DNA from 3 places in the Bradyrhizobium sp. 2TAF36 genome. Region 1 is predicted to be linked to each of the others. Evidence: predicted binding sites of a transcription regulator. Region 1 holds the regulator's gene; each other region holds the start of a gene.
The links. The regulator LexA, encoded in region 1, represses DNA repair genes until DNA is damaged. The targets are predictions, from matches to a motif close to TGTTCNNNNTGTGTTCNG.

Region 1 (2,265 bases):
GTGTCAGCGCCCCGCAGGCGCCGACCAGCCGGAATAGTGCCAGCCCGGCCGCGACGGTTGGTCGACGGCGTCGAGGGCCTTGCGGACTTGCTCGCTTACGGCGGTGTCCTTGCGGACATGGGGCCGCGATTGCGCGGCCAAGGCTTGCACGGCCAAGGCTTGCACGGCCAAGGCTTGCACGGCCAAGGCTTGCACGGCCAAGGCTTGCACGGCCAAGGCTTGTACGTCCAAGGCTTGTACGTCCAAGGCTTGCGACGCTGATGCTGCGATCAGCGCCACAGCAATTGTGCTCAGAACGATCCGGCGCATGACTTCTCCTCGAACCTGAAGGCCGCGAAGCAGGGCTGCTTCGTGCGGCGTGCCGAGGATTTACCGCTGGAGGAGGGGCCGGATAATCTGCGCGAAACCAGAAAGACTATCCAGCGGAAGCGGACAATCGTCCGCTCCAATCTCGGATCGGCGCCGCCGATCGAAAGCGCGCGGGGCGCCAAATAACCGATACCGGCACGTCCGGTATCAATACTTCCGGTACAGCCCGATCAGCTTGCCCTGGATCTTCACCCGGTTGGGCGGCAGAATGCGGACCTCATAGGCCGCATTGGCGGGCTCGAGCGCGATCGAGGCGCCGCGGCGGCGGAAGCGCTTGAGCGTCGCCTCCTCGTCGTCGATCAGCGCCACCACGATATCGCCGGTATCGGCGCTCTCGTTGCGCTGGATCAGCGCCATGTCGCCGTCGAGAATGCCGGCCTCGACCATGGAATCGCCGCGCACTTCGAGCGCGTAATGTTCGCCCGAGCCGAGCATGTCAGGCGGTACGCTGATGGTGTGGCTGCGGGTCTGCAAGGCCTCGATCGGCGTACCGGCCGCGATGCGGCCCATCACGGGGACCGCGACGGGGCGCTCGCCCTCGTCCGCCGGCGGGCTCGAAGTCGTGCGGACCTTGCCGAGATTGCCTTCGATGACGCTCGGCGTGAAGCCGCGGCGGCTGCCGGCAGCGGCCTGAAGCTCGGGCAGCTTGATCACCTCGATGGCGCGGGCCCGGTTGGGCAGGCGCCGGATGAAGCCGCGCTCCTCGAGCGCAGTGATCAGGCGATGGATGCCCGATTTCGAGCGCAGGTCGAGCGCGTCCTTCATCTCATCGAAGGAGGGCGGCACGCCGCTTTCCTTCAGCCGTTCGCTGATGAACCGCAGGAGCTCGTATTGTTTGCGCGTTAACATCTCGACCAAAATCCCCCGGTTGATGTCGTTCGATTCCGAGACGCTGAATTCAGCAGTAAGCCGCTACATTCTCGAAACAAATCATGAACAGACACTATATGTTCGATACATGTTCCGCAACTGCTTAATTTACCGTGAACGCGACAAAGTTCGCGGAACGCACGCGAACGAAGCGCTCAGACGGGCAGCCGCAAGACCTCGCAAGGCGTGCCGGCTTCGGCCTTCGACGCGAATGGCGCGCGCACGAGAAGTGCCTGTGCCGCAGCGAGATTCGCAAGCAGCGAGGAATCCTGGTGATTGACCGGAAGGGCGACGAGCGTGCCGTCATCGCGGAGCTCGAGGCGTGCGCGCAGGTAATCCTCGCGCTGGTCGTTGGCGCCGACATCGCGGCCGAGCACCGCGCGTTCGCGGCGGTGATGAATCATCGAACGGCCCGAAAGCGCGCGAATCAACGGCACCATGAACAGGAAGCCGCAAACGTAGGATGACACGGGATTGCCGGGCAGGCCGATCACGCGCATCGCGCCGAGCCGCCCGTTCATCATCGGCTTGCCCGGCCGCATCGCTATCTTCCAGAACGCCATCGAGATACCTTCGTCCCTCAGCGCCTGCTGGACCAGATCGTGGTCCCCGACCGACGCGCCGCCGGTCGTGATCAGGATGTCGGCGCCGCTCTCCCGCGCGCGGCCGATGCCGGCCGTGGTGGCCTCCAGCGTATCGGCGGCAACGCCGAGGTCGATGGTATCGGCGCCCTCGCTGCGGGCGAGCGCGTGCAGGGCGTAGCCGTTGGAATAGACGATCTGGCCGTGGCCCGGCGTCGTACCCGGCATCACCAGCTCGTCGCCGGTCGCGAGGATCGCGACCTTCGGGCGTCGCCGGACTGGCAATTGCGGGTAATTCATGCCGGCGGCGAGCGCGAGGTCGCGCTCGGTGAGCCGGGCTCCCTTGCGCAGCAGCACGTCGCCTTCCGAGAAGTCGACGCCGGCGGGGCGGATGTGCCGCCCCGTTACGGCGGCTTCCTTGATCGTTATGCGCTTGCCGTCCGCG
Region 2 (2,265 bases), on a different contig from region 1:
GCGCCCTTGCCGATGGCGAGCTCCTTGTCGGGGATGACGAGGTCCTCGTCGACATGCTGCTCGACGCCGAGGCCGCCGCAGGCCGGGCAGGCGCCGTAGGGATTGTTGAACGAGAATAGGCGCGGCTCGATCTCCGGAATCGTGAAGCCGGTGACGGGGCAAGCGAATTTTTCCGAGAACAGGATGCGCTCAGGCCCGCTCTTGTCGTGGATTTTTGCGGTCTTCTTCTTCTCCTCGACGGGCGCAGCCGCTGCAGGCGCATCGGCGAACTCGACGACGGCGAGGCCCTCCGCGAGCTTCAGCGCGGTCTCAAAGCTTTCGGCGAGGCGCTGGCCGATGTCGGCGCGCACCACGATGCGGTCGACCACGACGTCGATGTCGTGCGGAAATTTCTTGTCGAGCGTCGGCGCCTCCGCGAGCTCATGGAAGGTGCCGTCGATCTTGACGCGCTGAAAACCCTTCTTGAGCCATTCGGCGAGTTCCTTGCGGTACTCGCCCTTGCGGCCGCGCACGACCGGGGCGAGCAGATAGAGGCGGGTGCCTTCGGGCAGCGCCAGCACGCGGTCGACCATCTGCGAGACGGTCTGGCTCTCGATCGGCAGACCCGTGGCGGGCGAATAGGGCACGCCGACGCGCGCCCAGAGCAGGCGCATGTAGTCGTAGATCTCGGTGACGGTGCCGACGGTCGAACGCGGGTTCTTCGAGGTCGTCTTCTGCTCGATCGAGATCGCCGGCGACAGGCCGTCGATCTGGTCGACATCAGGCTTCTGCATCATCTCCAGGAACTGGCGCGCATAGGCCGACAGCGATTCGACGTAGCGGCGCTGGCCCTCCGCATAGATGGTGTCGAAGGCGAGCGAGGATTTGCCGGAGCCTGACAGCCCGGTGAACACCACCAGCTTGTCGCGGGGAATCTCGACGTCGACATTCTTGAGGTTGTGCTCGCGCGCGCCACGAATCGTAATTGCGCGCAGGCTGGATCCCGCGTTCTGCTGTTGGCGCTTCGCCTTGATCACTTCATCCATCCGAGTTGCCCTCAAGGAATCCCAAAGGTGCGCGATCGCGCCAACAAAAAAGGCGCGCGTCGCCCGGAACCGGGATCGGCGCCGATGGGTATGGCAGCGAACGTAGGAAGAACGGGGACGGATTTCCAGTGGCGTGTGCGAATCGTCAACGGATTGTTGGCGCGCTGGCGGCATCTGGCAGGAGCAGGGCCCCCGGAACATGCGAAGGGCCGGCGCGAGGCCAGCCCTTCGTTCGCGTTTGAATGCGGATTTGGGGCAATCCGCACATGATCAGGACTTGGAGGTTCCTGAGGGAAGCTTGGTCTCAGTATTTGGCGACGACCGGGCCGCCCCAGCGGTAATTGATGCGGATCAGGCCCATGTCGATATCCTGGCCRATCCGGTCGGTGCGCGGGGCGAAGCCGCCGACGAGCGTTGCGAAGTCGGCGCTGTGATGGCCGAGGAAGACATGGTTGTACTCGCCGCCGACCGACCAGTTCTCGGCAAAGCCCCATTCCACGCCGATGCCGATGGTGTAGCCCCAGCGGGTCTGGTTGACGCTGTTGAACACCGCGGCCGGGACGCCGGGGACGAAGGTGTCGTACTTGTCGTGCGCCACCGCGGCGCCGGCCTTGCCATAGAAGAGCAGGTTGTTGACGGCGTAGCCCATCTGGCCAGTGAACAGGCCGAAGCTGTCGATCTTGGTCTGGTTGGTGAACAGCGGCAGCGCCACGCTGACATTGCTGCCCTTGAAGTCGGCCCAGTTGCCCTGGCCCTCGATGCCGAACACCCAGCGCGACTTCTGCCAGCGATAGCCGAGTTGTCCGCCGATCGTGCCACCGCCCGCATTGTGACAGCCTTCGCCAACGGCCGGATCGACAGCGACGCCGAGCGCGCGGGTCACGCCTCAGCAGCCCGCCGCCGCCGTTGATGCCGACATAGATGCCGCTCCAGTCGTAGAGGGGAACGGCGGCCGCCGGTGCCTTGTAGATCGGGAGATCGGCGGCGGTAGCCGGCGCGACCGCGCCAAGTGCGAACAGGCTGACCGCAGCCAGCATCCACGTCTTCATGTCACGTCCCCAACTCGCCAAAACCATTCGCGGACGCCTTGCGCGCGCCTCACGACTCCAAGACGGTTGGGTGCACCCTCGCGCGAAAACAAAAAGGCCGGCGCAAGGCCGGCCTTTCGTAACGCGATGGCGTCGGAGGCGAAGATCAGTATTTGGCGATGAGGGGGCCGCCGAACCTGTAACTGACGCGG
Region 3 (2,265 bases), on a different contig from region 1:
GACACGCATGGCCGGACATTCCCAATTCAAGAACATCATGCACCGCAAGGGGCGGCAGGATGCCCAGAAGTCGAAGCTGTTCGGCAAGCTGGCGCGGGAAATCACCGTCGCGGCCAAGCTGGGCACGCCCGACCCCAACATGAACCCGCGCCTGCGCGCCGCCATCATCGCGGCGCGCCAGGAGAACATGCCGAAGGACAATATCGAGCGCGCCGTCAAGAAGGCGCTCGGCAATGAGGGCGAGAACTATGACGAGATCCGCTACGAGGGTTACGGCCCCGGCGGYGTCGCCGTCATCGTCGAGGCGCTGACCGACAACCGCAACCGCGCCGCCTCCGACATCCGCTCCTTCTTCACCAAATCGGGCGGCAATCTCGGCGAAACCGGCTCGGTCTCCTTCATGTTCGACCGCACCGGCATCATCGAATACGACCGCAGCGTCGCCTCCGACGACGCCGTGCTGGATGCCGCGATCGAGGCCGGCGCCGACGACGTCGTATCGAGCGAAGGCGGACACGAGATCTACGCCTCGACCGAAGGCTATCGCGACGTCGCCAAGGCGCTGGAAGCCAAGTTCGGCGAGCCGCGCAAGGCCGCCCTGATCTGGAAGCCGCAGAATACGGTCGCGGTCGACGACGAGACCGGCGAGAAGCTTTTGAAGCTGATGGACCTGCTCAACGAGCACGACGACGTCCAGCACGTCTACGCCAATTTCGAGGTGTCGGACGCGCTGTTGGCGAAGATGGGCGGCTGAGGTCGCCACCAGCCCCAGATTCTGCTGTCGTCGCCCGGCTTGACCGGGCGACCCAGTATTCCAGAGACGTCAGAGGGAAACGGAGAAGCCGCGGCGTACTGGATACCCCGCTTTCGCGGGGTATGACCGCGTGTCTTGTGGTCGTCATCGCGGGCACCCAATCGCGACACCCCACTTCCCCTGTTACTTCCGTTCTGTTTCTGTTTCCCCCACCGCAGCCAGCCGCTATCACTGGCCCATGACTGCGCTCCCGATTCGTGGCCCCGTTCGCATCATCGGCATCGACCCCGGCCTSCGCCGCACCGGCTGGGGCGTGATCGAGGCCGAGGGCAATCGTTTGATCTACGTCGCCTGCGGCTCGGTGGAACCACCGGACGATTTGCCGCTGGCGAGCCGGCTGCTCGCAATCCATGAGGGGCTTGCGGCCGTCCTGTCCGGTCACAAGCCGATGGAAGCCGCGGTCGAGCAGACCTTTGTGAACAAGGACGGCGTCGCGACGCTGAAGCTCGGCCAGGCCCGCGGCGTCGCCATGCTGGCGCCCGCGATGTTCGGCATTACCGTCGCCGAATACGCGCCGAACCAGGTCAAGAAGACGGTGGTCGGCGCCGGCCACGCCGACAAGCACCAGATCGCGATGATGCTGAAGATCTTGCTGCCGAAAGCCGAGCCGCCGTCAGCGGACGCCGCCGACGCGCTCGCCATCGCCATTACCCACGCCCATCATCGCCAAAGCACGGCGCTCAGGCTGAAGGTGGTGGGGATATGATCGATCGCCATGCATCGCCGGCGTCATGCCCGGGCTTGTCCCGGGCATCCACGTTCTTTCTCGCCGATGTCAAAGGCGTGGATGGCCGGGTCAAGCCCGGCCATGACGAGAGAGAAGTGCCTGCCGTAGCCGAGGTCCCGAGATGATCGGCAAGCTCAAAGGCCTGATCGATTCCTACGGCGAGGATTATGTGCTCCTCGACGTCGGCGGCGTTGGCTATCAGGTGCATTGCTCGGCCCGCACGCTGCAGCATCTACCCTCGCCCGGCGAGGCCGCGGTGCTGTCGATCGAGACCTATGTCCGCGAGGATCAAATAAAACTGTTCGGCTTCCGCACCGACCAGGAGCGCGAATGGTTTCGCCTGCTTCAGACCGTGCAGGGCGTCGGCGCCAAGGTCGCGCTTGCCGTGCTCGGCACGCTGGCGCCTTCCGACCTCGCCAACGCGATTGCGCTGCGCGATAAGGCCGCGGTGGCACGCACGCCGGGCGTCGGCCCCAAGGTTGCCGAGCGCATCGTTACCGAGCTGAAGGACAAGGCGCCTGCTTTCGCCAATGTCGATCCCGCCGTCGTGCATCTCGCCGGCGCCGTCGACGACCAGCGCGCGCCGCGCCCGGTGGCAGATGCGATCTCTGCGCTGGTCAATCTCGGCTACGGCCAGCCGCAGGCGGCTGCCGCTATTGCATCCGCATCGCGCAGCGCGGGCGAGAGCGCCGAGACCGCGCAACTCATCCGGCTAGGCCTGAAG

Region 2: uvrA (excinuclease ABC subunit UvrA) is a predicted target of LexA. The motif match lies at 1,122-1,139, and genes of this name have one in related genera.
Region 3: ruvC (crossover junction endodeoxyribonuclease RuvC) is a predicted target of LexA. The motif match lies at 945-962, and genes of this name have one in related genera.

What each region holds. Positions count from the first base shown of each region.
Region 1 is NZ_JBFRFR010000054.1:51,945-54,209, reverse strand. Features, by position in the region: gene AB4Z51_RS28585 (Cys-every-fifth RiPP peptide CefA) at 104-328, shown strand; gene lexA (transcriptional repressor LexA) at 517-1,218, opposite strand; gene AB4Z51_RS28575 (molybdopterin molybdotransferase MoeA) at 1,395-2,265, opposite strand, start outside.
Region 2 is NZ_JBFRFR010000012.1:101,853-104,117, reverse strand. Features, by position in the region: gene uvrA (excinuclease ABC subunit UvrA) at 1-1,025, opposite strand, end outside; partial or broken gene AB4Z51_RS09230 (outer membrane protein) at 1,330-2,074, opposite strand; gene AB4Z51_RS09225 (outer membrane protein) at 2,220-2,265, opposite strand, start outside.
Region 3 is NZ_JBFRFR010000151.1:3,036-5,300, reverse strand. Features, by position in the region: gene AB4Z51_RS42815 (YebC/PmpR family DNA-binding transcriptional regulator) at 8-754, shown strand; gene ruvC (crossover junction endodeoxyribonuclease RuvC) at 993-1,520, shown strand; gene ruvA (Holliday junction branch migration protein RuvA) at 1,663-2,265, shown strand, end outside.